One region of the Mycobacterium sp. G7A2 genome, then DNA from elsewhere that is predicted to be linked to it. Evidence: predicted binding sites of a transcription regulator. Region 1 holds the regulator's gene; the other holds the start of a gene.
The links. The regulator LexA, encoded in region 1, represses DNA repair genes until DNA is damaged. The targets are predictions, from matches to a motif close to CGAACANNTGTTCG.
Positions count from the first base shown of each region.

Region 2: ACEWX3_RS14280 (HNH endonuclease signature motif containing protein) is a predicted target of LexA. The motif match lies at 6,292-6,305, and genes of this name have one in related genera.

Region 1 covers NZ_CP169251.1:3,679,746-3,694,678, forward strand. Annotated here, with positions in the region: gene sigB (sigma-70 family RNA polymerase sigma factor SigB) at 81-1,040, shown strand; gene ACEWX3_RS17485 (hypothetical protein) at 1,046-1,210, opposite strand; gene ACEWX3_RS17490 (metal-dependent transcriptional regulator) at 1,228-1,920, shown strand; gene ACEWX3_RS17495 (DUF4192 domain-containing protein) at 1,934-2,971, opposite strand; gene sthA (Si-specific NAD(P)(+) transhydrogenase) at 3,154-4,560, shown strand; gene ACEWX3_RS17505 (proteasome assembly chaperone family protein) at 4,747-5,748, shown strand; gene ACEWX3_RS17510 (alpha/beta fold hydrolase) at 5,831-6,853, shown strand; gene ACEWX3_RS17515 (PhzF family phenazine biosynthesis protein) at 6,890-7,576, shown strand; gene nrdR (transcriptional regulator NrdR) at 7,596-8,060, opposite strand; gene ACEWX3_RS17525 (LysM peptidoglycan-binding domain-containing protein) at 8,224-8,736, opposite strand; gene lexA (transcriptional repressor LexA) at 8,927-9,622, shown strand; gene ACEWX3_RS17535 (hypothetical protein) at 9,633-11,843, opposite strand; gene ACEWX3_RS17540 (acyl-CoA dehydrogenase family protein) at 12,004-13,185, opposite strand; gene ACEWX3_RS17545 (DEAD/DEAH box helicase) at 13,387-14,694, opposite strand; gene hflX (GTPase HflX) at 14,924-14,933, opposite strand, start outside.
Region 2 covers NZ_CP169251.1:2,950,598-2,965,530, reverse strand. Annotated here, with positions in the region: gene ACEWX3_RS14305 (threonine/serine dehydratase) at 1-722, shown strand, start outside; gene ACEWX3_RS14300 (hypothetical protein) at 836-2,161, shown strand; gene ACEWX3_RS14295 (Pr6Pr family membrane protein) at 2,205-2,828, shown strand; gene ACEWX3_RS14290 (L,D-transpeptidase family protein) at 2,979-3,731, shown strand; gene ACEWX3_RS14285 (lipoprotein LpqH) at 3,735-4,157, opposite strand; gene ACEWX3_RS14280 (HNH endonuclease signature motif containing protein) at 4,399-6,276, opposite strand; gene ACEWX3_RS14275 (cytochrome P450) at 6,625-7,881, opposite strand; gene ACEWX3_RS14270 (hypothetical protein) at 8,062-8,637, shown strand; gene ACEWX3_RS14265 (molybdopterin-dependent oxidoreductase) at 8,713-10,980, opposite strand; gene ACEWX3_RS14260 (TetR/AcrR family transcriptional regulator) at 10,977-11,576, opposite strand; gene ACEWX3_RS14255 (nitronate monooxygenase) at 11,696-12,826, opposite strand; gene ACEWX3_RS14250 (HAD family hydrolase) at 12,869-13,633, opposite strand; gene ACEWX3_RS14245 (STAS domain-containing protein) at 13,851-14,246, shown strand; gene ACEWX3_RS14240 (ATP-binding protein) at 14,292-14,738, shown strand; gene ACEWX3_RS14235 (diacylglycerol kinase) at 14,741-14,933, opposite strand, start outside.

The DNA.
Region 1 (14,933 bases):
GAACCGGGCGAGGGGCGGGAACTCTTTGCCGGCATAGGGCGTTGTAGCTCATGAAAGTTCCACCCGATCAGGAGGCCGTTATGGCAAATGCCACCACCAGCCGCGTTGACCAGGATCTCGACGCCCAGAGCCCTGCCGCCGACCTCGTTCGGGTGTACTTGAACGGCATCGGCAAGACGGCACTGCTCAATGCGGCCGATGAGGTCGAACTGGCCAAGCGCATCGAAGCCGGTCTCTACGCACAGCATCTGCTCGACACCCGGAAACGGTTGGGTGAGAACCGCAAACGCGATCTCGCTGCAGTGGTGCGTGACGGTCAGGCGGCCCGGCGTCACCTGCTCGAGGCCAACCTGCGTCTGGTGGTGTCGCTGGCCAAGCGCTACACGGGTCGCGGGATGCCGCTGCTCGACCTGATCCAGGAGGGCAATCTCGGACTGATCCGCGCCATGGAGAAGTTCGACTACACCAAGGGATTCAAGTTCTCGACCTATGCCACGTGGTGGATCCGCCAGGCGATCACCCGCGGAATGGCCGATCAGAGCCGCACCATCCGGCTACCGGTTCATCTCGTCGAGCAGGTGAACAAGCTGGCCCGGATCAAGCGCGAGATGCATCAGCAGCTTGGTCGCGAAGCCAGCGACGAGGAGCTCGCGGCCGAGTCCGGCATCCCGGTGGAGAAGATCACCGACCTGCTCGAGCACAGCCGTGACCCGGTCAGCCTGGACATGCCTGTCGGCAGCGACGAGGAAGCGCCGCTGGGCGACTTCATCGAAGACTCCGAGGCGATGTCGGCCGAGAACGCGGTGATCTCCGAGCTCCTGCACACCGATATCCGCTACGTGCTGGCCACACTCGACGAACGCGAGCAGCAGGTGATCCGGCTGCGCTTCGGCCTCGACGACGGCCAGCCCCGCACCCTGGATCAAATCGGCAAGCTGTTCGGCCTGTCTCGGGAACGGGTCCGTCAGATCGAGCGCGAGGTGATGGCCAAGCTGCGGCACGGCGACCGTGCCGACCGGCTGCGTTCCTACGCGAGCTGATCGACTCAGCCCTCGGGCGAGTTGATCGGGCTGCGCCGATGGGCCGGCCAGGCCGGAACCGACAGAAGGCCCGCCGCACCGCGGCGGGCCTTCTGCGCGTCGACGACGCAGGGCGGTGTCGCCGCAGGGAGCAGCGTTTGTCGGGGCGGCAGACCGGTAGACTCACGCACAGACGGAGGGTGTGCGCATGAACGACCTGATCGATACCACCGAGATGTACCTTCGGACCATTTACGACCTCGAAGAAGAGGGCGTCATCCCACTGCGGGCGCGTATCGCCGAGCGTCTGGAACAGAGCGGCCCCACCGTGAGCCAGACAGTGTCACGGATGGAGCGGGACGGCTTGCTCCACGTAGCCGGTGACCGTCACCTCGAGCTCACCGAGAAAGGCCGGTCGCTGGCCATCGCGGTGATGCGCAAACACCGCCTTGCCGAACGTCTCCTCGTCGACGTCATCGGTCTGCCGTGGGAGGAAGTGCACGCCGAGGCATGCCGGTGGGAACACGTGATGAGCGAGGACGTCGAACGGCGCCTCGTCCAGGTGCTCAACAACCCGACCACCTCACCGTTCGGCAATCCCATCCCGGGCCTGTCCGAGCTCGGCTTCGGTGGCGATCTGCTCAACGAGACCTCGACGCTGGTGCGTTTGACCGAACTGCCCGCCGGCATGCCGGTGGCCGTCGTCGTGCGCCAGCTGACCGAGCACGTGCAGGGCGACACCGATCTCATCGCCCGGCTCAAGGACGCCGGCGTGGTGCCCAACGCCCGCGTCACGGTCGAGCTGAACGACCACGGCGGCGTCATGATCGTCATCCCGGGCCACGAGCAGGTCGAACTCCCCCACGAGATGGCCCACGCGGTCAAGGTCGAGAAGGTCTGACACCGTCCCGGGTCTACCCCGCGCGGCGGCCGAACAGCCGGCGCGGCGGAAGCGGGATACCGAGTTCGGCGGCAATGCGGTAACCGGTGCGCGCGAGATCGCGAATCTCTTCCGGCCGCATCCCCGACCGCAGCGCCTGGTCGAGCATGCCTGCCATGTTGTGCCCCGGCTCGCAGCTCAATGCGGCGTCCAGGGCGATGCCCGCCAGGGGACCGTCGCCGCGCGCATAGGCGGAGAAAGCCAGCAGCACAAGCGCTTCGGCCCGCCACGGGCCGGGTAGCCGTCGCGCGAGTTCCGCCCACAGGGATTCAGCCGGTCCGGCACCGTCGCCCACCGCCAGGGCGTAGAGCGTGTCACGGACCTGCGGATGAGTCAGCGACGTCCCCAACCGGACCAGGTCCTCGTCACTCAACGCCGACCCGGCGGCGACCTGCGCCGCGCTCGCCAAGGCGAACTCGATGCGGCTTCCGATGTCGCAACGCTCGACGCCGTCAGCCTTGTCGAGCAGTCGCGCCAGTCCGGCTGCGCGGTCGGGCTCGGTGGGCGCGACGACAGCCACCAGGTCGGCGCGCCGTGCGTAGAGCCGTCGCCCGTCCAGCACTGCGGCCAGCGCCAGCGGCGATGCGGTCGGATCCGCCACCCGCCCGGAACGGCCGCAGCCGTCTGCGCAGTACCACCGGCCGCCGGCATCGACCACGTCCACGACGTGCGCGGCGATCAGTTCGACGTGCCTTTCGGCGAGTTCCTCGGTGAGCAGTTGGGTCCACTCCCGATAGTCCTCGGCGCACATCCGGCAGCCGGCACCCTCGCCGTCGACGATGATCGCGACCGCAACGTCGGGCTCGGCAACAGCTGCCACCTCGGCGAGCTCGAACAGTGGTCCGGTGTCACCGTCGGGTAGGTCGATGCGTAGCACCGCGCCCATTTCGCCGTCGGCGGCGGTGACGAGTACCAGTGACTTCTCGGGCACGAAGCCCAACACCGCGGGCAGCGACGCGATCATGAGATCGGGATTGTCGAGGGGGCATCCGAAGCGTGATGTGGTGGCCATATGGCCAACCTGGCAACTGCTTCCGACGAACCGGCCGCGACAGCGACTTGCCGCGGCCGAACTGGGGATGAACACGCGATTGGGGATGAACCGCCGGCGCTGCCTGCGGGTGTTCACCAGTTGTTGACGTGCGCCGACATGCGAGGTGTCAGTAACCGGCGTAGACCTTACCCATGGCTTCGATGCTGGAGTACGACCTCGTCGTGATCGGTTCGGGACCGGGCGGACAGAAGGCCGCCATCGCCGCGGCCAAGCTCGGCAAGTCGGTGGCCGTGGTCGAACGCGGGCGGATGCTGGGCGGCGTCTGCGTCAACACCGGCACCATCCCGTCGAAGACTCTGCGCGAGGCCGTCGTCTACCTGACCGGGATGAACCAGCGTGAACTGTACGGGGCGAGCTACCGCGTCAAGGACAAGATCACCCCGGCGGACCTGCTGGCCCGCACCACGCACGTCATCGGCAAGGAAGTCGACGTCGTGCGCTCCCAGCTCATCCGCAACCGCATCGACCTGATCGAGGGGCACGGCCGGTTTCTCGACCCGCACACGGTGCTGGTCGAAGAACCTCACCGCGGGGAACGCACGACCGTCACAGCGCAGTACGTCGTCATCGCCACCGGCACCAAACCCGCCCGCCCGGCCGGGGTCGAGTTCGACGAGGAACGAGTCCTGGACTCCGACGGAATCCTCGATCTGAAGATCCTGCCGACCTCGATGGTGGTGGTCGGGGCCGGAGTGATCGGTATCGAGTACGCCTCGATGTTCGCGGCCCTGGGCACCAAGGTCACGGTGGTCGAGAAACGCACCAACATGCTCGAGTTCTGCGATCCCGAGATCATCGAGTCGCTGAAATTCCACCTGCGCGACCTCGCGGTCACGTTCCGGTTCGGCGAAGAGGTCACCGCGGTCGACGTCGGGGCCGCGGGCACCGTCACGACGCTGGCCAGCGGCAAGCAGATCCCCGCCGAGACCGTGATGTACTCCGCGGGGCGCCAGGGCCAGACCGACCACCTCGATCTGCCCAACGCGGGCCTCGAGGCCGACAACCGGGGCCGGGTGTTCGTCGACGACAACTTCCAGACCAAGGTCGACCACATCTATGCCGTCGGCGACGTCATCGGGTTCCCAGCCCTGGCTGCCACGTCGATGGACCAGGGCAGGCTCGCGGCCTACCACGCATTCGGCGAACCCTGCAAAGGCATGACCGAGCTACAGCCCATCGGCATCTACTCGATCCCCGAAGTCTCCTACGTCGGCGCCACCGAGGTCGAATTGACCAACAGCGCCATCCCCTACGAGGTCGGGGTGTCGCGATACCGTGAGCTGGCTCGCGGCCAGATCGCCGGAGACTCCTACGGGATGCTCAAGCTGCTGGTCTCGACCGAAGACCTCCGCCTGCTCGGTGTCCACATCTTCGGTACCAGCGCCACCGAGATGGTGCACATCGGCCAGGCGGTCATGGGCTGCGGCGGAACCGTCGAGTATCTCGTCGACGCGGTGTTCAACTATCCGACGTTCTCCGAGGCCTACAAGGTCGCCGCGCTGGACGTGATGAACAAGCTGCGCGCGCTGCACCAATTCCGCAGCTGACCCGAACCCTCGCACCTAGGTAGCGCCTGCGGCAGGAATGTCACATCGGCGTGTGCACGTTCGAACAAACAGGTGACATGGCGGGTACCCCCGTGGCGTGACCCACGACGTGCGAGACACTGGAGGGGCACGGTCGACCACGACAGACCACTGTCGCGATGACGTCGCGACGAGGAGGCGAGAAAGATGGCTGACAACGCACAAGACCATGGCCAGGAACCGGGTCAGCAGTATCAACCCGAGCAGACCGGCATGTACGAGCTCGAGTTCCCGGCCCCGCAGCTGTCCTCACCGGACGGTCGCGGACCGGTGCTGATCCATGCGCTCGAGGGGTTCTCCGACGCCGGCCATGCGATCCGGTTGTCCGCACAGCACCTCAAGGACACCCTGGACACCGAGCTGGTGGCCTCGTTCGCGATCGACGAGTTGCTCGACTACCGGTCCCGGCGCCCGCTGATGACGTTCAAGACCGACCACTTCACCGCCTACGAAGAGCCCGAGCTCAACCTGTATGCGTTGCACGACCGGGTCGGTACACCGTTTCTGCTGCTGACCGGCATGGAGCCCGACCTGAAGTGGGAGCGCTTCATCACCGCCGTGCGGCTGCTGTCGGAGCGGCTCGGGGTGCGCCGGGTGATCGGGCTGGGTTCGATCCCCATGGCGGTGCCGCACACGCGTCCGATGACCTTGACCGCACACTCCAACGACAAAGAACTCATCGCCGACCATCAGCCGTGGGTGGGCGAGGTGCAGGTGCCCGGCAGCGCGTCGAACCTGCTCGAGTTCCGGATGGCCCAGCACGGCCACGAAGTGGTGGGATTCACCGTCCACGTTCCGCACTATCTGGCCCAGACCGATTTTCCTGCCGCCGCCGAGACGTTGCTGTCAGAGGTTGCTCGAAGTGCCTCTCTGCAGATCCCGACCGATGCGCTCACCCGTGCCGCCGCCGAGGTGTTCGACAAGATCAACGAGCAGGTGGCAGCCAGTTCCGAGGTCGCCCAAGTGGTGGAGGCCCTGGAGCGCCAGTACGATGCGTTCGTTGCCGCTCAGGAGAACCGGTCTCTGCTGGCGCGCGACGAGGAATTGCCAAGCGGTGAGGAGATCGGCGCCGAGTTCGAGCGTTTCCTCGCCCAGCAGGCCGACGAGAGGTACCGGAAGGACAAGGACGACCCCCGCGACAACAGTTAGCGGATCACTCCTCGGACTTCGTGCCGCACGCCGGTCCCGACGATGAAGTGGGCGACATGACCGTGACGATCGGGTGCCACCGATGACCGAGCGCAAGCCGAACCTGCGCTCGGTGCGCGAGCTCACGCCGACGCTGCAGTTCCGCACCATTCACGGTTATCGCCGGGCTTTTCGGGTGGCCGGCTCGGGTCCGGCGATCCTGCTCATCCACGGCATCGGCGACAACTCGACGACGTGGAGCACGGTGCAGACCAAGCTTGCTCAACGGTTCACCGTGATCGCCCCCGACCTCCTCGGCCACGGCAGGTCCGACAAACCACGCGCCGACTACTCCGTGGCTGCCTACGCCAACGGCATGCGCGATCTGCTCAGTGTGCTGGACGTCGACAGCGTGACCGTGGTGGGGCACTCGCTCGGTGGCGGCGTCGCCATGCAGTTCGCTTACCAGTTTCCGCAGCTGGTGAACCGGCTGATCCTGGTGGGTGCCGGCGGAGTCACCAAAGATGTCAACCTCGCGCTGCGCGTCGCAGCGATGCCGATGGGTAGCGAGGCCCTGGCGCTGCTGCGGTTGCCGCTGGTGCTTCCCGCGCTGCAGGCCGTCGGACGCTGCAGTGGCGCTCTGTTGGGCTCCACCCGCGCGGGCAGGGACATCCACGAGGCCCTGCGCATTCTCTCCGATCTGCCCGAGCCCACCGCCTCGTCGGCGTTCGCGCGCACCCTGCGCGCCGTGGTCGACTGGCGCGGTCAGGTCGTCACCATGCTCGACCGCTGCTATCTGACGCAATCGGTTCCCGTGCAACTGATCTGGGGTAGTCACGACTCGGTGATCCCGGTCAGTCACGCCGAGATGGCGCACGCGGCGATGCCGGGGTCGCAGCTGGAGATCTTCCAGGGCTCCGGCCATTTCCCGTTCCACGATGATCCAGACCGATTCGTCGAGGTGGTCGAACAGTTCATCGACAGCACCGATCCCGCCGTCTACGACCAGGACTACCTGCGCGAGTTGTTGCGCGCCGGCATCAGCGAGACATCGATCTCGGGTTCGGTGGGAACCCGTGTCGCCGTGCTCGACGCCATGGGTGCCGACGAACGCAGCGCAACCTGACGTTACGCCGTGGTGCGGCCACGTAGAGTCGGCACCATGGCGATCGACGTGACAGTGCTGCGCGTGTTCACCGACGAAGACGGCAGATACGGGAATCTCCTCGGCGTGATCGACGCCGCCAGCGTCGAGCCCGCCGACCGGCAGCGGCTGGCCACCGAGTTGGGTTACAGCGAAACCATTTTCGTGACCATGCCGGCGGCAGGAACGCACACCACCCAGGCGCACATCCACACTCCGACGACCGAGCTGCCGTTCGCCGGACACCCGACCGTCGGCGCGGCGTGGTGGCTGCACCAACGCGGTACGCCGGTCAAGACATTGCAGGTGCCCGCCGGGATCGTGCAGATCGGTTACGAAGGCGAACTCGCGTCGGTCAGCGCCCGCGCGGAGTGGGCTCCCGCGTTCTCCATCTACGACTTCGCCACCGCCGACGAACTGTCGGCCGCCGATCCCGAGGACTACAGCGACGACGCCGAGCATTATCTGTGGACCTGGATCGACCGGGAAGCCGGGTCGATCAGATCGAGGATGTTCGCGCCCCGCCTCGGCATCACCGAGGACGAGGCCACCGGCGCTGCCGCAGTCCGCATGACTGAATATCTGAGCCGAGATCTCACCATCGTCCAGGGTCGAGGATCGGTCATCAAAACCACATGGACCCCAGAGGGGTGGGTCAAGGTGGCCGGCCGCGTCGTCGAGGACCACGTCCGTCAGATCGACTGACGGGCCCACCACAGTTGGGTCAGCCCGGCGCCGGGACCTTCCGATGCGCCCGCAGCGCCTGGATCTCCCGCTCGAAGTCCTCAGCCGAGGAGAACGAGCGATACACCGATGCGAACCTCAGGTAGGCCACTTCGTCCAGATCGCGCAGCGGGCCGAGGATCGCCAGGCCGACCTCGTTGCTGGGGACCTCCGGCGAACCCGTCGCGCGCACCGCGTCCTCGACCTGCTGGGCCAACAGGTTCAGGGCGTCGTCGTCGACCTGGCGGCCCTGACAGGCGCGCCGCACACCTCTGATGACCTTCTCGCGGCTGAACGGCTCGGTGACACCACTGCGCTTGACGACGGCGAGAACCGCTGTTTCGACCGTCGTGAATCGCCGCCCGCACTCCGGGCACGCACGGCGTCGCCGGATCGCCTGGCCCTCGTCAGCCTCACGCGAGTCGACCACCCGCGAATCAGGATGACGACAGAACGGACAGTGCATCACCGCTCCTTCGCCACACCGACGGACAACCACTTCGGACCCCATCGAGACTACCTGCGCCCGAGTTGGTCGGCCCGCCACCGGACCGGCGGTCATGCAGCGAGTACGAGCCGGCAGCGGCGCGTCACGGCGGCGCCAGGTGCCAGTCATGGCGAGTTCCCCCTCAACCGACCGGGGCGATGAGGGTCTGACCGGCGTCGACGGCAACCGACTCCAGCTCGTTCAATTGCCGGATACGGTCGACGACCTCCGACACCGGGGCGTCCGGCGACACTCGCTGGGCGATCTGCTGCAACGACTCCCCCGCCTGCACCTGCACCACTGCCAGCCGGCTCGGCGGAGCCTCGGCGGTCTCGCCCACGACGCCCCCGGCCTGGGCGACCAGGCCGAGCCACAGTGTGATCGCGCCGGCGACGACCGCCAACAGCACCGTGGTGAAGGGCGTGATGGGCCGCGGCCGATGCGAGGCCCGCGACAGCAGCACTCCGGTGCCCCGGTACCGCATCGCCGACCCGGCGGGGCGGCGCGTACGGTGCGCGGAGACCGCGCGTCGGCGCGGACGGAACGCACCCGGCACTTCACGGGGCGTGGCATGGCCGGCCGGTCGCCACGTCGCCTCGTACGCGGGCCCGGCCTCCAGACGGCTCCAGGTGTCGTACTCCGGGGTGATCGTCATCTTCACTGCCCTTCCCTCGCGGTTCGGATTCGCTCTTGTGTTCGAACGATAGTCGATCATGTGTTCGATGGATAGAACATGTGATCGAACCGTTGCGAACGCTAGGCCACCCCACCGACAAGTTCCGCGGGCCCGACACGCGTCGAACACATGTTTGATTCTGTCGCCGTGACGGTCTAGATTCGGGCACATGAGCGACGACAGCGACAGCACGGCCGGCACCGAGGCACCCCGTGACCGCGACACCAGCCTGACCGACCGTCAGCGCACCATCCTGGACGTGATCCGGACATCGGTGACCACCCGCGGCTATCCACCCAGCATCCGAGAGATCGGCGACGCGGTCGGGTTGACCTCCACCTCATCGGTGGCCCACCAGCTGCGCACCCTGGAGCGCAAGGGGTATCTGCGCCGCGATCCCAATCGCCCCCGCGCAGTGGACGTACGGGGTGCCGACGACGCGGCGACACCGGTCGTCACCACCGACGTGGCCGGTTCCGATTCGCTCCCGGAACCGACGTTCGTCCCGGTGCTGGGTCGCATCGCTGCCGGTGGCCCGATCCTGGCCGAGGAAGCCGTCGAGGACGTGTTCCCCCTGCCCCGGGAACTGGTCGGGGAAGGTTCGCTGTTCCTGCTCAAGGTGGTCGGCGAGTCGATGATCGACGCGGCCATCTGCGACGGCGACTGGGTGGTCGTCCGTCAGCAGAACGTCGCCGACAACGGCGACATCGTCGCGGCGATGATCGACGGTGAGGCCACGGTGAAGACCTTCAAACGAACCCGCGGCCAGGTGTGGCTGCTTCCGCACAACCCGGCGTTCGAGCCCATCCCGGGCAATGACGCCGCGGTCCTCGGCAAAGTCGTGACCGTCATCCGCAAGGTGTGACGAGGCGGACCTATCCGGCGCGCACGAAACCCATCGTGCGCGCCATCTCCTCACTGGCGAAATAGATTTCGGCGACCACGTCGCCGTACTCGGGGCTGTCAGGCACCCAGTACAGACCCGATCGGGTGTCTGCCTTCACCGGGTAGCCGCCCGGCACTTCGCGTGGATCATCGAGCCCCATGTGCAGCGCTGTTCCCAGGGGAGACGGCTCGTCGATGTCGATCCGCGCGTGCCGACCGGTATCGGTCAACGGATCACGCTCGAAGACGGGCCCCGGCGGGGGCACCTCGTCGGCGTAGAACTCGCGATCCGCCGCCGGTTCGGGGCCGCCCACGGCGTCCGCCTCGTAGCGCGCGTCGGCGTGGTTGACCGCGTCGGCGTGGTTGACCGCGTCTGCTTCGTCGCTCGCCTCGGGCTCGCCGATCGCGTCCCCCCCGGCGAAGTCGTCGTACTCGTCATCGAAGTCCTCGTCGTACTCGTCATCGAAATCGGACTCCGCCGCGACGGCAGGTGCGGGAACGTGTTCGTACGCGTCCGGCTCGTCAGGGGTCGCCACCTCGCCAGGCGGTGCAATCTCGTCGGGGGTGTGGATCATCGTCGGCGCAGTGTCGACGGCGTCGGGATCCTCCTGCTCGGCATCGTCGGGGCGCGCCGCCCCGGCGGTACTCCAGAAGCTCAGCGGGGTCGAGACATCGTGGGCGCTCTCCGACGACACGGGTGCCGCGGTCAGCGATCCCAACCCTTCGCGGGCGTACAGGTCGCCGAACAACTCGTCCTCGCCGCCGTACCCGTCGTCTCGCCGCTCACCGGCGGGCGCGGCCACATACCTGGCGTCGTCGTCCTCTTCGTCGGCGAATCCGGGCGAGTCGTCACGGCGGCGGTTCCGCATCACCGCGAAGGCCACCACCGCGACCAGTAGCAGGATCGGGACGATGGCCAGCAACCACCACCAGCTCCACCGGAATCCGGTGCCCTCGTCGGCGTCGGAGGCCTGCGGTGTCGCAGTGGCAGCGGGGGCTTCCTGGCCCGGCACCTCCAAGCCGGCCAACTGCGAGGCCAAGCTCGCCGGGTCGGTGCTGAACTGACCTGAGGCGGTGTTCCACGAGATGGATCCGTTGGCGAACCGCTGGGTGATGACGTCGCCGTCCTGGGTCTGATCGGCCACCGGGGCGCCCAGCTCCCCGGTCGCTCCGCCGAGTTCCTGCCACGCCGCGTTCAACGGGCCGCGCACGATCACAGCGCCGTAGTCGGGAGTCCAGAAGATGACCGGGTCGTCGTCGGCGGCGAATTGGCTCATCCGGCTTGCCGGCTCCAGCCCACCGTCCCTCTCGCTGGTCACCGGGAACCCGAGATCACCCTGCGGACCGCCCACACTCTCGTATTTCGCCAGGACCTGTCCGGTCACCACGTTCGCACCGGTCTCCGGGGTGTAGAAGATCTTGCCGTTGACGAAGTCCTGGCCCCAGCCGTCGTCGCCGATCTCGTAGGGCTCGCCCTGGGCCTCTCCCAGCGGGCCCAGCGGACCGCCGGCGGCGCGGCGCGCTGCGTTGATCGCCGAAACCGGGTCGTCGGGGACGGCCACATCGGTCAGTTGGTCGGCCAGCTCCGGCGGCTCGGTGGTGAAGGTCTTGGTGCTGGAGTCGTACGACAGCGCTCCGCTGGCGAAATCCTGACTGACCACTGATCCGTCGTAGGTGGCATCGTCGACGGGCACGCCCAGCGCACCGGTCGATCCACCCAGTTGGTCCCATGCGGCGTTGATGGGCCCCCGCACCACGCGGGCTCCGTGCTCGGGGGTCCAGAAGATCACCGGGTTGTCCGGCGCGCTGAACGTGCTGTTACGGCTGCCCGGAGCCAGCCCGGGCCCCTCGTCGATCGTGGGGAAGCCAAGGTCGCTGTCGGCGGCGCCGCCCAGCGACTCGTACTTCTCCAGAATGGCGCCCTGCATGTAGTGCGCCCCCGTCTGGGGGGTGAAGAACATGACACCGGAGACGAAGTTCTGCGCGAACCCGTCGCCGGCCGGGTAGACGCCGCCGGTTCTCGCTCCCAGCGGACCGGTATCACCACCGCTGGCCTGCCACGCCGCAGTGATGGCGCCATCGGCCTCGGCTTCGGGCTGGGCGGCGGCGACGGGTGCCAGCAGGAAGGCCGTAGCGACCCCCACCACCGCGATCGTCGCACGACCGAGCATTCGTAGGCGCACCAGCGGCTGCCGGCTCATTGATCCTCCCCGCGGTCGGCGACGGTGTCTCGAAGTCCTCGGTGCGTCCCTCGAGAAATTCTGAGAAAGTTACCGCGTCCGTTCACTGTGCGTCAGCAGACCCCGATAACCAAGCCACCTCGCCGGTCCAGCACAAGAATCTGCCGTGTTTCCGACCTGCTCAGACGCCGAGACTGCGGCCGATGATCTCCTTCATGATCTCGGTGGTGCCGCCGTAGATCGTCTGCACCCGCGCGTCCAGGAACGCGCGGGCGACGTCGTACTCGCGCATGTACCCGTATCCACCGTGCAGTTGCAGACACCGGTCGATCAGGTGAACCTGCTTTTCGGTGGAGTACCACTTGGCCATCGCGGCTTGCTCGACGGTGAGCTTCTCATCGAGGTGGAGCCGGATGAATTCGTCGACCATGATGCGCACGAGCGTGGCCTCGGTGGACAGTTCGGCCAGCAGGAAGCGGCTGTTCTGCTGGCTGCCGATGGGTTTGCCGAAGGCCTTGCGCTCCTTGGTGTACTGGAGCGTCTGGTCCAGCACGGCCTCCATTGCCGCCGCCGCCATGATCGCGATGCTGATGCGTTCCTGGGGCAGGTTCTGCATCAGGTAGATGAACCCCTGCCCTTCTTCGCCGAGGAGGTTCGCCGCGGGGACCCGCACATCGGTGAAGGACAGTTCCGCGGTGTCCTGGGCGTCCAGACCGATCTTGTCGAGTTTTCGGCCTCGCTCGAACCCCTCCATGCCGCGCTCCACAACCAACAGGGAGAAGCCCAGCGCGCCCTTCTCCGGGTCGGTCTGGGCGACGACGATGACGAGGTCGGAGTGAATCCCGTTCGTGATGAACGTTTTCGAACCGTTGAGGATGTAGTGATCGCCGTCCTTGACGGCGCGGGTCTTGATGCCCTGCAGATCGCTACCGGTGCCCGGCTCGGTCATCGCGATGGCGCTGATGAGTTCGCCGGTGCAGAACTTCGGCAGCCAGCGCTGTTTCTGCTCCTCGTTGGCCAGACGGATCAGGTAGGGCGCGGTGACGTCGTTGTGCAGGCTGAAGCCCAGGCCGCTGTAGCGGCCGGCCGTGACCTCTTCGGTGATGATGGTGTTGTAGCGGAAGTCGGGGTTGCCGCCGCCGCCGTACTCCTCGGGAACGGCCATACCGAGGAAACCTTGTTTGCCGGCTTCCAACCACACCCCCCGGTCGACGAGCTTTTCGGCCTCCCACTGCTCGTGGTACGGGGCGACATGCCGCTCGAGGAACGCGCGGAACGATTCTCGGAACAAATCGTGCTCGGGTTCGAACAGGGTGCGCTGATAAGCGATGACGGGGGCCGCCTTGTCGGTTCCCAGGCCCATGGTGATGTCCTCCATCGTCGGTACGGACGTTTGACAGACGTGTCTGTCAACGTACCCCATCCAACCGGATGGTTGGTCGAGCCCCGGCGTGCGTTCACAGGACCGTAAGTTCGGTCCGACGATCGAATTTCGCTGAGGCGACGCCACCGCGGGCCGGCGCAGAAGCGCCGACCCGCGGTGTGATGCGTCGAGCCAGGACGTCTACGAGGTGGCGGTCGCCGCCCGCGCCCCGGTGTTACGCGGCCGACGCCGACGGCCACCTCCGTTTCGGCGCGGACCGGACGTGCGCGGCGCACCGCCGGAGTTCTTCGCCGCAGGAGCGGGATTCGGCGCCGGGGCGCGTAGCGGCGCGATGTCGCCGACGAGCGCCTGCACCTGTGCGGACTCGGCCGTGACCTCCTGTGGACGCACCGAGATCCCGGCCTTGCGCAGTAGGTGCTGAGTGTCTCTGCGCTGCTCGGGCAGCACCACGGTGACGACGTCACCGTCGCTGCCGGCACGCGCGGTGCGCCCCGACCGGTGCAGATAGGCCTTGTGCTCCATCGGAGGGTCGACATGTACGACCAATTCCACGCCGTCGACGTGCACGCCGCGGGCCGCGATGTCGGTGGCCACCAGAACCCGTGCCGACCCGCTGCTGAACGCTGCCAGGTTGCGGTCGCGGGCGGGCTGGGAGAGGTTGCCGTGCAGATCCACCGACGGCACTCCCGATTCGGTGAGCTGCTTGGCGAGCTTGCGCGCCTGATGTTTGGTGCGCATGAACAGAATTCGGCGCCCGGTCCCCGAGGCCAGCAGGTGCACCAGCTCCTTCTTGGCCTGGACTCCCCCGACGTGGAAGACGTGGTGGGTCATGGCCGCCGGCGGAGCGCTGACCTCGTCGACCGAGTGCACCACGGGGTCGGAGAGGAAGCGTCGCACCAGCTTGTCGACGCCGTTGTCCAGCGTGGCCGAGAACAGCAGCCGCTGTCCGCCGGCCGGGGTGGCCGCCAGGATGCGGGTGACGCCGGGCAGGAAGCCGAGATCGGCCATGTGGTCGGCCTCGTCGAGCACGGTCGTCACGACGTCGTCGAGGCTGATCAGCTTCTGCCGCATCAGGTCCTCGAGGCGCCCCGGGCATGCCACGACGATGTCGGCGCCCGCGCGCAACGCAGCGACCTGCTTGTTCTGGGACACCCCGCCGAAGATGGTGGTGACGCTCAATCCGTTGGCCGAAGCCAAGGGCTGCAGCACAGCGGTGATCTGGGTGGCCAGTTCCCGGGTGGGGGCCAGCACCAGGCCGGTGGGCCGGTTCGGCCGGCTGCGGTGTTCGCTCAGCGCGGCCACCAGCGGTATCGAGAACGCCAGCGTTTTGCCGCTGCCGGTCTTACCGCGGCCGAGGACGTCACGGCCCGACAGTGAATCGGGCAGCGTTGCGGCCTGGATGGGAAACGGTGTGGTGATGTCGTTGGCGGCCAGCGCGCGCACCAGAGGTGCGGGCACGCCGAGATCTGCGAAGGTGTGGGTGGTCATGTGTGCCTTTCCGGCGTTCGGGCGGTGTGTGCCCGGCTGACCGCGACGAAGTTCGTCCAGCGGTAGTGCGCACACGGTGGCGAATGTCGCCACGCCACGTGATGTGGGAAATGATCTGATGTCGGCGTTCAGAGGCGGGTGCCTACCTGCGGTGGTGTCAACACTGTTCTGCCGCAGCCGACGTCGACAACCCTACCGCACAGCCGGGCCGGCACCCTATTCGCACTGGTCAGAATGTC
Region 2 (14,933 bases), 730 kb from region 1:
GCGGCAATCACGCCCAGGCGGTGGCCTACGCCGCGGCGGTGTACGGGTTGCCTGCGCACATCGTGATGCCCGAGGAGACCCCGGCGGTGAAAATCGACGCGACGCGGCGGCACGGCGCCAGGGTCGTGCTGTGTGCCGCCGGACAACGAGAGATCGTCGCCGAGGAGGTGGCCGCGGAGACCGGTGCGGTGATGATCCCGCCGTTCGACCATCCCCGCGTCATCGCCGGTCAGGGCACGATCGGGCTCGAGATCGCCGAGGACCTGCCCGAGGTGCGCACGGTGTTCGTGCCCGTCAGCGGCGGGGGACTGGCCTCCGGCATCGGTACCGCGATCAAGGCCCTGTGCCCGGAGGCCGTGGTGATCGGGGTGGAACCCGAACTGGCTGCCGACACCGCCGAGGGACTGGCCCAGGGCCGGCGCGTGGACTGGCCCATCACCGACCGGAACCGGACGATCGCCGACGGCCTGCGCTCACAACCGTCGGAACTGACATTCGCGCACCTGCAGAACGTGCTCGACGAGATCATCACGGTCTCCGAGGCTGAAATCCGTTCCGGTGTACGTGAATTGGCGTTCCGGGCCCGCCTGGTCGCGGAGCCCAGCGGCGCGGTGGCACTCGCCGGTTATCGCAAGGTTGCCGCACCCGGCGGACCGGCCGTGGTGATCCTGTCCGGCGGGAACGTCGCGCCGGAGATGCTCGGACAGATCCTGGCTGGCTGAGCCCGCTCGTTTGACAGGTGTGCAATGAGACCCCGGGCCCGGGTAGGGTCACCGGGATCGCGTCGCACGGTCCGCCGGAAGGCTGCGCTGTGGACGCCGTGAAGGAGTATGTGGTGAACGCAGTACTGGGCCTGTCCGTGACGCCGTCAGCGATCGGTGTGGCCGTCCTGGACGGGTCGGTCGACGGCCGCGAGACGTGGGAAATTCGTCCGACGAGCGCGGAGCGGAACCCGATCGAAGCGGTCGCCGCGGTGCGGCGGGCGGAACAACTGCTCGCCGGACGGGGTCGCCGCGTGCGGTCGATCAACGTGACGTGGAGCGACGAGGCCCGTGCCGATGCAGCCGCGCTGGTCGACACGCTGGCCGAATCCTGTCTTGTGAACATCATCGAGGTGCGCCTGCCGGCGGCCACCGATGCGCTGGCGCGCGAAGTCGCCCACGATGCGGGGTACTCGACGACCGCCGTCTGCCTGGTCGAACCGGGTCAACTCGTCGCGCTGGTGGTGAATTCCGCCGACGGCGCGGTGCAGACCGCGGTCAACCACAGCGCGGTCACCGAAGACGACTTGAGCGACTGGCTGAGCATCGTGTTCACCAAGGCGGATCGGACACCTGATGCGCTCGTGCTGGTGGGATCGGCAGAGGACCTGGACGGGCTGGCGCCCGCACTGCAGGATGCACTGAGAATTCCGGTGCTCGTGCCCGCCGAGGCGGCCCTGGCTCTGGCCCGCGGCGCTGCCCTCGCCGGCGCACCGGCTACCGACCTGGGGATGTGGGACCAACTCGATCCCGGCGAGGCCGGCAGGTCGACACGGCGGTCCCGTTCGCTTCACCCGGCAACCCCTGCGGCCATGCTGGCCGCGGGCACTGTTGCGTTCGTCGCGTCGGCGTCGGCTGCGCTGGCACTGCAGTTCACCGCCACGGACGCCGCATCGGCCGAGGCGATCCGTCCGTCGGCTCAGACGTCCGCGGCTCTCACCGGTGCCGCGCCGGTGGAGCGTCCACCGGTCACCGCGCCCGCCCCGCAGCTGCGCCCGCCGTCGTCCGGCGAGGCGGTCGATTCCGCACCGATCGCCGAGGCTGCACCGATCGTCGAAGCTGCCGGGCAGATCGGTGAAGCCGCCGCACCGATCGGTGAGGCGCCGCCAGCTGTCGAGCCGGCGCCCGCCCCAGGGTCAGCACCCGGTTCAGAGTCGGCCCCCGTCTTCGAGGCCGCCCCGGTGGAATTGCCGGTCGCCCAGCCTCCGGCCGAACCGCCCCTGGCGCCTGTCCCGTCCGCGACGCCGCCGGAAATGATCCCTCCGCCGGTGCCCGAACAGGAGCCTGGGCTCATGCAGCGCATCCGCGACCGGCTGGCCGGGATCGGTAACGACGACGCCGCACCGCCGCCCCCCGCACCGGTTCCCGCCCCACCTGGCGCCCCACTGCCACCGCAATAGCGCGTGGCCGCAAACCGGCGTCACTGCCAATACTCTCGGTGAGGTGATCGGAGCCGTCTCACCCCCAGGTCCCACGACGACGCGGTTCGTGCTGCGGTTGGGCATCGTCTGCTCGGTCGTGGCGGCGGTGCTCGTGGTGGCGACAACCTCACGCTGGGGCCTGTGGTGGCGCCTGATCACGTTCACCTATCAGGCCAACCTGTTGGCGGCGGGCTACTACCTGTGGACGCTGGTCTACCCACGCGCAGAGAGGCGAGTCGGCTTGCGCGGCGCAATCGTCCTCTATGTGGTGACGGCTGGGCTGATCTGGAATCTCTTTCTGACCGGCCACAGCATGGGGTACACGGTCGCGAATCTTCTGTTGCACGTCGTGGTTCCCGTGCTTGCGCTGGCCGACTGGATGCTGGTCGGGCGCGGAGTCGCGCGCGTGACATGGTGGCAGCCGCTGGTGTGGCTCATCTATCCGAGCGCCTACCTGGTGCTCGCGCTGCTCGTCCTCAATACCGCGGGTAGGCGGGCACCGTATTTCTTCCTGGATCCGGCGACAGTCGGGGCCGCCGCGGTCGCCGTCAACGTCGGCGCACTCGCCGCCTGCGTGCTCGCCCTGGGGTACGCGTTGCTGGCGATACACCGGTCTGCTGTCGCGTCACACCGCGATGCGGTGTGAAACGTCGACGATGCCCGATCCGATAAACGCACCGAGACACTTTTCGATCAGTCGCCCGACCTGCGTTTTCGTCAGCGGGTCGGCGCCACGAACTAGGATGGCAACGTGTTGAGCACCCACCCGCAGCACACTCTCCGACGTCGAGTGAGCATGCGTCACCTGGCCGCGGTGATCGGTGCGCTGACTGTGATGAGCACCCTGTCGACCGCGCTGCCCGTCGTCACCGCGTCCGCCGGCTCGACCCAGCCGGGGCCCGTGTCCGGTGTGTCGCCCCAGCCCGGTCAGACCGTCGGCGTGGCGCACCCGGTCACGGTCACGTTCACCGAACCGGTGGCCGACCGCTCGGCCGCCGAGTCGTCGATCACGGTTCGCCCGGTCGGCGCGCCCGCGACGCCGGGATCGTTCACGTGGCTCGACGACGACGTCGTCGAGTTCACCCCGACCGAGTTCTTTCCCGCACACACCCCGATCACCGTTTCGGTCAACGGGCTGAAAAGTAGCTTCGAGACCGGAGCCTCAGTGGTCAGCGTCGCCGACATCGACGCGCACACCTTCACCGTCAGCATCGACGGCGAGGTCGCGCGCGAGATGCCGGCGTCGATGGGCAAGCCGAAATTCCCGACTCCGACCGGCTCCTTCACCGCACTCGGCAAGGAGCGGTACGTCACGTTCGACTCCCGGACCATCGGCATACCGCTCGACGACCCCGAGGGATACCTCATCGACGGCGAATATGCGGTGCGGGTGACGTGGGGCGGCGTGTATGTCCACTCGGCGCCGTGGTCGGTCGGGTCGCAGGGATACGCCAACGTCAGTCACGGCTGCATCAACCTCAGCCCGGACAACGCCGCCTGGTACTTCGACACGGTGCGGGTCGGCGACCCGATCATCGTGCAGGCTTGACCGTCAGCAGGCCGCTTCGATCCGGAAGTTCGCGGAGACGGCATTGCCCGGTTCGTCAGCAAACGAGCCGTCCGCGGTGCCGGTGATGACGTAGCGTCCGTCGCGGCCACTGACCCGCGCGTCGCCGATGTTGTCGTTCCAGAAGGAGCCGGTGAATCCTTCGAGGTCACGGAAGTTCACCGAGGACGCCGAGATGTCGCTGCCGGTCTGCAGGACAGCGGTGAAACCGCTGTCCTGGTCGGGTGTCTCGATGTACCACGTGGGGCCGGTCTGGTGGCAGCGCACGGCGCGGACGCCGGAGTCATTGCCGTCGATGCTGACCGTTGCAGTGGTGCCACCCAGCGCCGGTTCGGGCGCCGAACACGCGGCGATCCCCAGCACGGCGATCCCGGCACCCGCGACGCCTGCGACCTCTCGGATCCTCATGGCGAAAGACTCTATGCGCTCGACCCTCTCGACCGGCCAGAAATGCGCGCCCAGCGCCCTCTATCGGCCAACAGCACGCGCCCAGCGCCCTCAACCGGCCATCAGCGCGCGCTTGACGCCTCCAGGCTCGGTCGTCCCGGCTCAGTTACACGGGGCTCAATGCACCATCACGGCCTGCCACCACGCGTGGTCAGTCAGCCGTGCGGCCGTGTGTCTGTTCGGCGGTGAGGCGATCAGACGCTCAGGCGGCTTGGCCGTCTGGGGGTGCGGGTCCGCCGGGTTGGCCGGGGCTACTGGATTCGTCGGGGTTGTCAGGTTCGCCGGGGTCGGCGTAGCCGTTGCATTCTTCGGGTTCGCCGGCGTTGTCGCTCGGCGATGGTTCGGTCAACCGATAGTCGATCGGTTTGCCGTCGATCAGTTCATGGCCGATCGGCTGGCAGTCGCTTGGTTCGTGACCGCTGGGCTCGTCTGCGATCAACTCATAGTCGATCGGCACGTCGCCGGTCAGTTCATGGTCGATCGGCTCGTCGCCGGTCAGCGCGTGGTCGATCAGCGCGTCGTTGATCAGCTCATCGCGGGGTTCGTCGTCGATCAGTTCATAGTCGATCGGTTGGTCGTCGAGCAGCTCGTCGGTGATCGGTTGGTTGTCGCCGCATTGGGTGTCGTTCGGCGGGTCGGAAGGGCGGTTTTGGGCACGGTCTGATTCCGCGCCATCGCCCTGCAGGCCGACGCCGGGATCGCCCGAACGCCTCGATGTCGAAGGGTTCGCTGGCTGCTGGTCGGGGGGTCGTAGGAGTCGTTCGGGGCGGTGGTAGGTGTTGATGCGGGTTTGGCCGGTGTCCAACGCTGGTGGGGGGATCCATTCGACTTCGCCGCGTTCGTTCATCCGGGTGCTCCAGCCCTCGGGGCCGACGGCGCGGTTGTCGGGTCCACAGGCCAGGCCGAGTTCGTCGACGTTGGTGTTACCGCCGTCGGTCCAGTCGGCGACGACGTGATGGGCTTGGCTGCCGTAGGCGCCCACCGTGCAGCCGGGTTTGGTGCAGCCCCCGTCGCGGGCGATCAGCATGATCCGCTGGGCGGGGGAGGCAACCCGGCGGGCCCGAAACAACGCCAGCGCCGACCCGGTGGCCTTGTCGAACACCGCCAGGCTGTGATGGGCGTGGGCGGCCAGGCGGATCACCTCGGCGATCGGGAGGCGGGTGCCCCCACCGGTGACTCCGATCCCGGCCCGGGATTCCAGATCTTGCAGGGTGGTGCGGATGATCACCGACACCGGCAACCCGTTGAGCTGGCCGAGCTGACCGCTCATCAGCGCGATCCGCAACACCGCGACCAGCGCATCATGCTGGCGCTGAGCCAGGCTGCGGTGGTCGTTGTCGATCTGGGCCTGCGACGGCGTGCCGGAGACGCAGGGTTGCGGGTCGTCGGGGTTACACATGCCCGGGGCGGCGTACTTGGCGAAGATCGCCTCCAGCAGCGCCCACGCCTCGGGGGTCAGTTCCCCGCTGATCGGGGTCATCGCATCGCCACGCTGCTTACCCTTGCTCAGTCCGCGGCGGCGGGCGCGTTCGGTGTCGTCGGGTTCGGGACCGTCCTGATCGAGCAGGAACAACGCCAACTCCGCGGCATCGCTGACGTCCTTGGGTCCGGCCCCGGCCGCCAGGCGCACCAGATCGGTTTCGAACTCCTCACGGGTCGCGGTGTCGACGAAACCGGGCAGCTTGGCCACCGCCTTGGCGATCACCACCACATGCTCAGCGTTGATCACACCCTGGGCCTGCGCGGCCGCGGTCGCCGGCAGCACCGGTGGCAGGGTTTCCCCGACGAGCGACTGCCGCGGCCCCAGCAACGCCGCCTCACCCAACCGCCGCCCCGCCTCGGCGGTGGAGATCCGCCACCGCACCGCCAGCACCTGATTCCACGATTTGGCGCCCATCTCCTTCGCGGTGGTCTCGACCTGCAGACGCGCCAACAACCGATGCCGCAACGCCGGCAGCTGACACCACACCGTTTCCAACTCATCCAGGGCGTCGACCAGATCCGCACGACCCAGCAGATCCACCCCAGCACCGGCCGCCTCATCAACCGCGGCGCGCACCGCTGCGACCGCCTCCGACAAGACCCCGACATAAATCGAACATACATTCGACCACTGACAAAAACGGGTGCCGGAGAATCCGATGTATCAGGACAGCGGTGACAGTTCTGCCTCAGGACATCGGTGACACTCCGGGATAGGACATCGGTGCCAACCGACCTTTCGGCCCTCGCCGATGCGTCCCCGTGGAGAGCGTGCCGCCCATCACCACATGGGGAGGCAACAATTGTGGCCCGTGCAGCCTCCGCGCAGAAGGGTCACCGCTGCCGTGTTGCCGACTTCACCGAGGTCGTCATTGCAGAGGCCCACCGAGGTTCCTTCGATATCGCATGGGCGTCACACCGGCGCCGCGCTCGAGTCCAAACCGGTTCAATGCGCTACCGGACAGCCACCCTTGCCGGTGTAGTCGACATGCCAATGCTTGATCCCGTTCAACCAGCCCGAGCGCAGCCGGTCCGGCGGTGCGATGGCCGACAGGTCGGGCATGTGGTCGGCGATGGCGTTGAACATCAATTCGATGGTCATGCGCGCCAGGTTGGCGCCGATGCAGTAGTGGGCACCGGTTCCGCCGAAGCCGACGTGCGGATTCGGATCTCGCAGGATGTTGAACGAGAACGGATCATCGAAGACGTCCTCGTCGAAATTGGCCGATCGGTAACTCATCACGACCCGCTGACCCTTCTTGATCAACGTCCCGGACAGTTCGTAATCCTCGATCGCTGTGCGTTGAAACGACGTCACAGGTGTCGCCCATCGCACGATCTCGTCGACGGCGGTGCTCGGCCGGTCCCGCTTGAACATCTCCCACTGATCCGGATGCTCGGTGAACGCCACCATGCCGTGGGTGATCGAATTGCGGGTGGTCTCGTTGCCCGCGACCGCCAACAGCACCATGAAGAAGCCGAACTCGTCGTCGGAGAGCTTGTGGCCCTCGACGTCGGCTTCGATCAACTTGGTGACGATGTCTTCGCCGGGCTGCTCGGCTCGCTGGGCCGCCAACTGCATGGCGTACATGATCAGCTCGGTCGCCGCGTTGCGATTGTCGTAGTGAGCGAACTCGGGGTCATCGTCGCTGACCATCTGGTTGGACCAGTCGAAGAGTTTCTTGCGGTCTTCAACCGGTACGCCGAGTAGTCCGGCGATCGCCTGCAGCGGCAGTTCGCAGGACACCTGTTCGACGAAGTCGCCGCTGCCTTCAGCCGCCGCGGCCTTGGCGATGTTCTGGGCCCGCTGGTCGAGATCCTCGCGAAGCCGTTCCACGGCGCGCGGAGTGAACCCGCGGGAGACGATCTTGCGAAGGTGCGTGTGGTGCGGTGCGTCCATGTTGAGCAGAACGAACTTCCCGGTTTCACGCTGCTCCTGCGTGGAGCCGGCCGGGTAGCGGGGGAGCGCCGTGTTCTCCAGGCTGGAGAACACGTCGCTACGCTTGGATATCTCCTTGACGTCCCGGTGCTTGGTGACGACCCAGTACCCACCATCGTCGAATCCGCCGTCACCGTATGGCTGTTCGTTCCACCAGATCGGGGCGCTGCGCCGCAACTGGGCGAGTTCCTCGACCGGCAGGCGATCGCGGTTGAGGTCGGGATCGGTGAAGTCGAATCCGGGCGGGAGGGTGGGAGTCGGCATGCGTGAGCTCCTTAACCGTCGGAGAGGCCTTAACAAATTGCTACACCACAGTCCCGGGTCGATGAGCCGAGTTCGGCGAAGTGCGGCCAAAGTCTGCTCGGAGATGTAACGAATTCGGCGCCGCTGGGGAATCACCCGATGAGATCCTCTGAAGAACCCGCAGAGCCCTAGGGGGAACCGGTGAAGTTCGAGTTCGTCGCGAAGACGCTGTCCGTCCTCGGTGGCGCCGCCGTGGTGGGTCTGTTGGCGGCCGCCCCCGCACTTGCCGATCCTGCGCCGGCGCCGGCACCGCCTCCTGCGCCGCTCTACGCCGAGGCGGCCGGGCCCGTGCCCGGCCCGGCCCTGGATGCCGTGGTCCCGGCACCTGGCGCTGCGAGCCCCGCACCTGACGCCGTGAGCGCGGCAGCCGGCCCTGCGGGTGCACCGGCCGTCTCAGTCGCAGCGCCCGCCCAGGCGCCCGCTGAGAGTGTCCCGCACCTCGCCAGCCCCGAGAACCTGCCGCCCGGCACCAGCACCACGCCGCCGGCAAGCACCTCCCGGCTCGGCTACCTGCGCGATCTGTGGCATGCCATGCAGACCCAGGAAGTGAGCGGCAGCGACGCGCTGCTGCTGCTCACCCAGCGCCCCATGACCTCGACGCCGAAGCCTGGCATGTCTGCCGGACCGCAGTCGGCCCCGCCTGCCCCGGCTCCGGCCGTTGCCCCGGCACAGGCCGCCCCGCCGACCCCGGTCGTTCCCCAGCCAGTCGTTCCCTAGCCCGGTCGTACCCTAACCGGCCATTACCGACCCCGGCCATTACCGACCCCGGCTCTTACCGACCGTGGTCGTTTTCTAGCCCCGGCTTCCGCCCGGTGCCGCGAGGGCCCGTGCCGGCTCGATCCGCGCAGGCACGTGCTTGTGCCATGGAGTCCCCGCGTAGGCGTCGCGCCACCCCACCGACGTCAGCGCATTGGGCGCCACACCGGGGGCTCGAGCAGATCCGTCGTCGTCGACGAAGTCGACGCCGTAGCCGTTGGGCAGCGAGGCATGTCCGGGTTGCATCGCGGCGCTGATCTCCACGGTCGCCTCCGCCCGGCCGGTCGCCGTGGTGATCAGCGCGCGGCTGCCGTCCGCCAGCCCGAGTTCGCGTGCGTCCTCTTCACTGATGCGCAATGCGCCGTCCGTGTCGCGGGTGCGCCAGGCCGGGTCTCGGATGATGTCGTTGGCGGTGAAGGCCCGCCGCTCACCGGCCGACAAGACGATCGGGAACTCAGAACTCGTCAAGCCGATCGGTGCAGCGGCCAGCGCTCGCGTGTCGGCGAGCAACGCGGGGATCTCCAGCGCTATCTTCCGGTCTTCATGAGAGATGAGCGCGAAATCGTCCTCGTACTCGTGGACGGTGAACGTCACCCCTGAGCGGCCCGCCAGGATGGCGTCGAACAGCGCGTTACCGTCGGCATGCCCGGCGCGCCGGACCGCCTCGGGATAGGTCATGGCAGCCTTCTGCGCCAGCCCCCACAGCGCGGCCGCACCCGAAAGTCCTTCCGGCAGAGCCGGTCCCAGTGTTTCGTAGAGCACAAAGGGCAGCACCTTACCGAGGCCCGGGTTTTCGCCGACCGCGGTGAGAAATGCTGCGGTGAAGTCCGCACGGCTTCGCTGGGCTGCTGCACGCAGCGGCGCCAACTCCGCGTCACCGACGACACCCGAAGCACGCATCAGCCGGGCCCAGATCTCCGGTTCGGGCAAAGTCCCCGGCAAGGGCTCCATCAGACGGTGCCGAAGGTGGAAGGTGTTGTGCGGGAATTCCAGATTGAAGAACGTCGCCTCGGCCTTCTCGAACTGCGAGGCCGCAGGCAGCACGTAGTGGGCCAGTCGAGCAGTCTCGGTCATGGCCACATCGATGACAACGAGCAACTCCAGCTCGCCCAGAGCGCGACGCATCATGCCGGAGTCGGCCACGGAATGCGCCGGATTGCTGCTCTCGACGATCATGGCGCGAAACCGGTCGGGGTGATCGGTCAGGATCTCCTCGGCGATGACGTTGCTGGGCAACAACCCGCCGATGACAGGCGCTCCGGTCACCGGGGTTCGGCCCACCCCGCCGGCACGGAACAGAGGCGCGAACGACGAGTGCAGATGCTGCCCGCCGCGTTTGGCGAAGTTGCCGGTCAGGATCCACAGCATCTTGTTCAGGTAGGAGCACAGCGTGCTGTTGGGCGCTTGCTGCACGCCGAGGTCTTCGAAGACCGCGACGCTGGTGGCGGTCGCAATGCGCCGCGCAGCGGCGCGCACCAGGTCCGCCGACACGCCGCTACGCTGCGCGTAATCGTCGACCGGCACCTCGGCGAGCACTGCGCGTACCGCGTCGACGCCGGTGACATGTTCGGTGAGAAACGTTTCGTCGCAGAGGTTCTCCTGTACCAGAACCCCCGCCAACGCGGCCAGACACCATGCGTCGGTCCCGGGCCGCACCCGGAGATGGAAGTCGGCCATCTTCGCGGTCTCGGTGACGACCGGATCGATCACGACCATGGACCTGGTCGGATCCTTGGCGATGTCGTTGAGCACCACCCGGGCGCGCGGGAAGCTCTGGGACATCCACGGGTTCTTACCGACGAACACCGACACCTCGGCATGTTCGAATTCGCCACGTGTGTGGTTGCCGTACAGTTGCGCATCGACCCAGTGCTCGCCGGTCTTCTCCTGCGCCAACGCGTTCGAGCGGTAGTGCGACCCGAGCGCCTTGAGGAACGCGCCGCTGTAGGCACCGCCCAGATGGTTGCCCTGCCCACCGCCGCCGTAGTACAGAATCGTGTTGCCGCCGTGGGTGTCGGCGATTCCGCGGAATCCCGAGGCGATCTCGGCGATCGCGGTGTCCCAGTCGATCTCGGTGTAGGTGCCGTCCGCCTCCCGACGCATGGGGGAGGCCAGTCTGTTGCGGTTGTTCTGGTAGTGATCCAGTCGCAACGCCTTGTTACAGGTGTAGCCGCGCGAAGCCGGATGGCTTTTGTCTCCCCGGATCCGAGCCAGAGACCGGTCGTCGACGTCGACGACGATGCCGCAGTTACATTCACAGAGGATGCAGGCGGTGGGTTGCCAGGCGCGGTCGTGGTCGGTCATCGCGATTCTCGATTCGTTCGGGCGGAAGGCGTTTCGGCGACGATCAGCGAGCGCAGCTGGGCATGCACGGCCTCGACCGGCTCGAGGTCTCGGGCTGCCCGGGCGATCACCAGAGCTCCCTCGAAGGAGGAGAGCACCAGCACTGCCAGTTCGCGGGCCCGCACGGCGGAGACGCCGTCGGCGGTGAGCAGTTCGCCGATGACCTGGCGCCACCGTGCGAACACGGCGGCGGCACGTTCACGCACCGCGGCGGATTGTTCGTGCTTGTCCGGATCGCCGGCCTCCACGGCGACCGCGACCACCGGGCAGCCGGCACGGAAGTCGCTGCGCTGCAGCTGGTCTCGGTAATACTCGAACAAGTCGTCGAGGGCGTCCAGACCGGAAGAGGCGCGGCCCAGGTGTGCGGCCATGAATTCACCGGCGTAGTCGACAGCTTCGCAGAGCAGCTGGGTGCGTCCGCCCGGGAAGTAGTGGTAGGCCGACCCGCGCGGGGCGCCGCTGTGCGCGAGCACGTCGGCGATGGCGGTCGGGTGGGCGCCACGCTCGCGGATCAACAGCGCCGCCGAGACGACCATCCGCTCCCGAGCACTCGCCATGCGTCCGATCCTCTCGCCGATCCTATGTATGTAACCCTACATAATCGCGGGCCGAAAAAATACGATTCCGGTGTCGCCGACCGCGTCGAGCGATCAGCGACACCGGAATCGGATCGAAATCAGACGCTGGCGGCCTCGTTGAGCTGCTCCAGCCTGCCGGTGGCCTCCAGGTATTCCTGCACCCAACGCTCGATCACGGTGGCCGTCTTCTCCACCTTGGTGAACTGACCCACCACCTGCCCGACCGGGTTGAACGCCACATCGACCGACTCGTCGGGGTATTTGTGCGTCGCGGCGACGGCCATCCCGGACACCATGTACTGCAGCGGCATCCCCAGCGGCTTCGGGTTGTCCGGGCTCTCCCAAGCCTCGGTCCAGTCGTTACGCAGCATGCGAGCCGGCTTGCCGGTGAACGAGCGGCTGCGCACGGTGTCCTTGCTCGTGGCCTTGGCGTAGGCGGCGTGCTGGACAGGACTGTTCTCCGACTCCTCGACCATGACCCATTGCGAGCCGGTCCACGCGCCCTGCGTACCCAGTGCCAGCGCGGCTGCGATCTGCTGGCCGCTGCCGATCCCGCCGGCGGCCAGGACGGGCACCGGCGCCACTTCCTTGACGACCTGGGGCCACAGCACGATCGAACCGATCTCTCCGCAGTGTCCTCCGGCCTCGCCGCCCTGGGCGATGATGATGTCGACTCCGGCGTCGGCATGCTTGCGGGCCTGGGAGGGCGATCCGCACAGCGCCGCGACGACACGGCCCTCGTCGTGGATGTGCTTGATCATCTCCGCCGGGGGAGTGCCCAGCGCATTGGCGATCATGGTGCACTTCGGGTGCTGCAGCGCGACCTCGACCTGAGGGGTCGCAGTCGCCTCGGTCCAGCCGAGCAGCTGCAGTGCGTCCTCGCCGCTCTGCTCGACGGGCACACCGTGGTCGGACAGGATCTTCTTGGCGAAGTCGAGGTGCTCCTGGGGGACCATGTCCTGCAGGGTCTTGGTCAACTCGTCGGCGGACATGTCCGAACCCATGCCCTCGTACTTGTTGGGGATGACGATGTCCACGCCGTAGGGATGGTCACCGATGTGCTCGTCGATCCAGTTCAACTCGATCTCGAGCTGCTCGGGCGTGTAGCCCACCGCGCCCAGCACGCCGAAGCCGCCGGCCTTGCTCACTGCGACCACCACATCACGACAATGGGTGAACGCGAAGATGGGGAACTCGATACCGAGCTGGTCGCACAGGGGAGTGTGCATCGTCTGCTCCTAGTGGGGCGATCGCCGGAATTAGAACGTGTTCTACTTTAGTACACCACGCCTGCTGCCCAGAAGACCCCGACCCGGAGCGCTGACGCGAAGCACCGGCCACCCCTGCTCCGCCGCCATCACCGCCAGACCGCGTCGCGGGTTGACCGGCCGGGGGAAACCGACGACCGCCATCAGCGCCTTGTCCTCCTCGCCGTCGGCGTAGAAGTAGCTGTTCGACAGCTGCAGGTCGTTGGCGGCACAGAACTTCTGCACCGCAGCGGCTTTCTGTCTGCCCCAGATCACCGGCTTGGCGATCCGCCCGGTCAGCCGCCCGTCGTCATCGAGTTCGAAGTGGTTGCACAACACGTGGTCGATCTCCAGATACCGGGCGACCGGCTCGGCGTGGATGGTCAGCGCCGACGAACTGAGCACCACGGTGTGTCCGCGACGTTGATGAGCCAGCACGATGTCGTGCATGGCGGGGAACACCCTGGTGCGGACGCGCTCGGTGAACAGCCGCTGGCCGATCACGTCGAGCTCGGTGAGCGACTCGCCACGCAGATAGCCCGCGGCGCGTACCAGCAGGTTCTCGAAATGCACGCGCCCGAAGCGGTAACGCATCGCCGCCTCGACGACGCCGAGCACCTCGCCGATTCGGGCCTGGCGGCGGCGGATGCGATCCCCGGCGTGCGCGGTGGCGGTGAATCCGTCGACGAGCGTGCCGTCGAGGTCGAAGAACGCGCCGACGTGGGGGCCGGACGGGCTCGATGCGATCTGCGCGACCGGATCGAGGGGATCCGCGGCCTCGGTCGACATCGGTCCTCCTGTGTTCGCACCCGGTGTTGACTCGCCATGCTACGGGCGTGTGGGACAGACCTGGTTTAATCTGTGGCCGGTCGCAAAGGACCGTTGTGGTCAGTTAGGTAGTTTGGTCTTGCCGGGTTCAGGAAGCAGCCTGCGCGAGCGCACACGGAGTCCGCCTCGACGTGCTCTCGCCGTAAGCGAAGAGCGGCCTGAAATGGGAAGGTGAATTTTGGACGAGCAAGCAGCCGAGGACACCACTGGGGCTGAGGGAGCAGCAGCTTCCTCCAACTGTGTCGTCACCGAGCGTTGGGTCGATCGAGTGGCCGTCGTATCGGTGTCCGGTGTTGTCGACATGCTCACCTCACCCCAGCTGGAAACCGCCATCGACACCGCGCTGGATCAGCGGCCCGCGGGCGTGGTGGTGGACTTCACCGACGTCGAGTTCCTGGCGTCGGCCGGAATGGGCGTGTTGGTGGCCGCACATGACAAGGCCGGTTCCGATGTGACCCTGAGGGTCGTCGCCGACGGCCCTGCGACCAGTCGCCCGCTGAAGTTGGTGGGAATCGCCGACATCGTCAGCCTGCATCCGAATCTGGACGAGGCGCTCGCCGCGTACCACACGTAGGAAGGTCGCATAGGAACGTGCTCTGCGGGGTAGCCACCGACTGCCATGATCGATTCCATGCCGCCGGCTGAGGTCGCGAACTCCGATCGCTTCGAACGTCTGGGCCTCGACGCCGACGCGACGGCCGTCGCGCACGTGCGTGAAGAGTTCGCGCTTTGGCTCAAGCGCTTCTTCGTGGTGGACGCGGTGCGATTCAGCGATCTGGTGCTCGCCATCAACGAGGCACTGGCCAATGCCGCCGAATTCGCCTATGTGTTGGCCGAGCGTCCTGGGACGATCGACATGCGGGCCATCTACCACTCAGACGGCCAGAAGCTGGTCGTCGAGATCAGCGACCGCGGGACCTGGCGCCCGCGACAGGTCGATCCGGTGCCGCGCACCCGGGGCCGCGGCATTCCGTTGATGGAAACCCTGTCCGACGAGTCCGACATCGACACCTCCGATGACGGCACCCGGGTGCGCCTGGCGTGGAATGGCATCGGCCGCGCCTGACCTCAGTTCCGCCGGTAGGTGCCTCGTCCGGTGACCAGCGGCAGATCCAGCGTCGTGCGGATACCCGGAGGCGCCGCCACCACGTCGGGGATCGCGTTCACAATTCGTCCCGCCGCCGCCAGGATCGCCGCGTAGTTGTGGTCTCCGTTGCGGCTGCTCGGGCAGATGTCCATGACGTACGACGGTTCTCCGGTG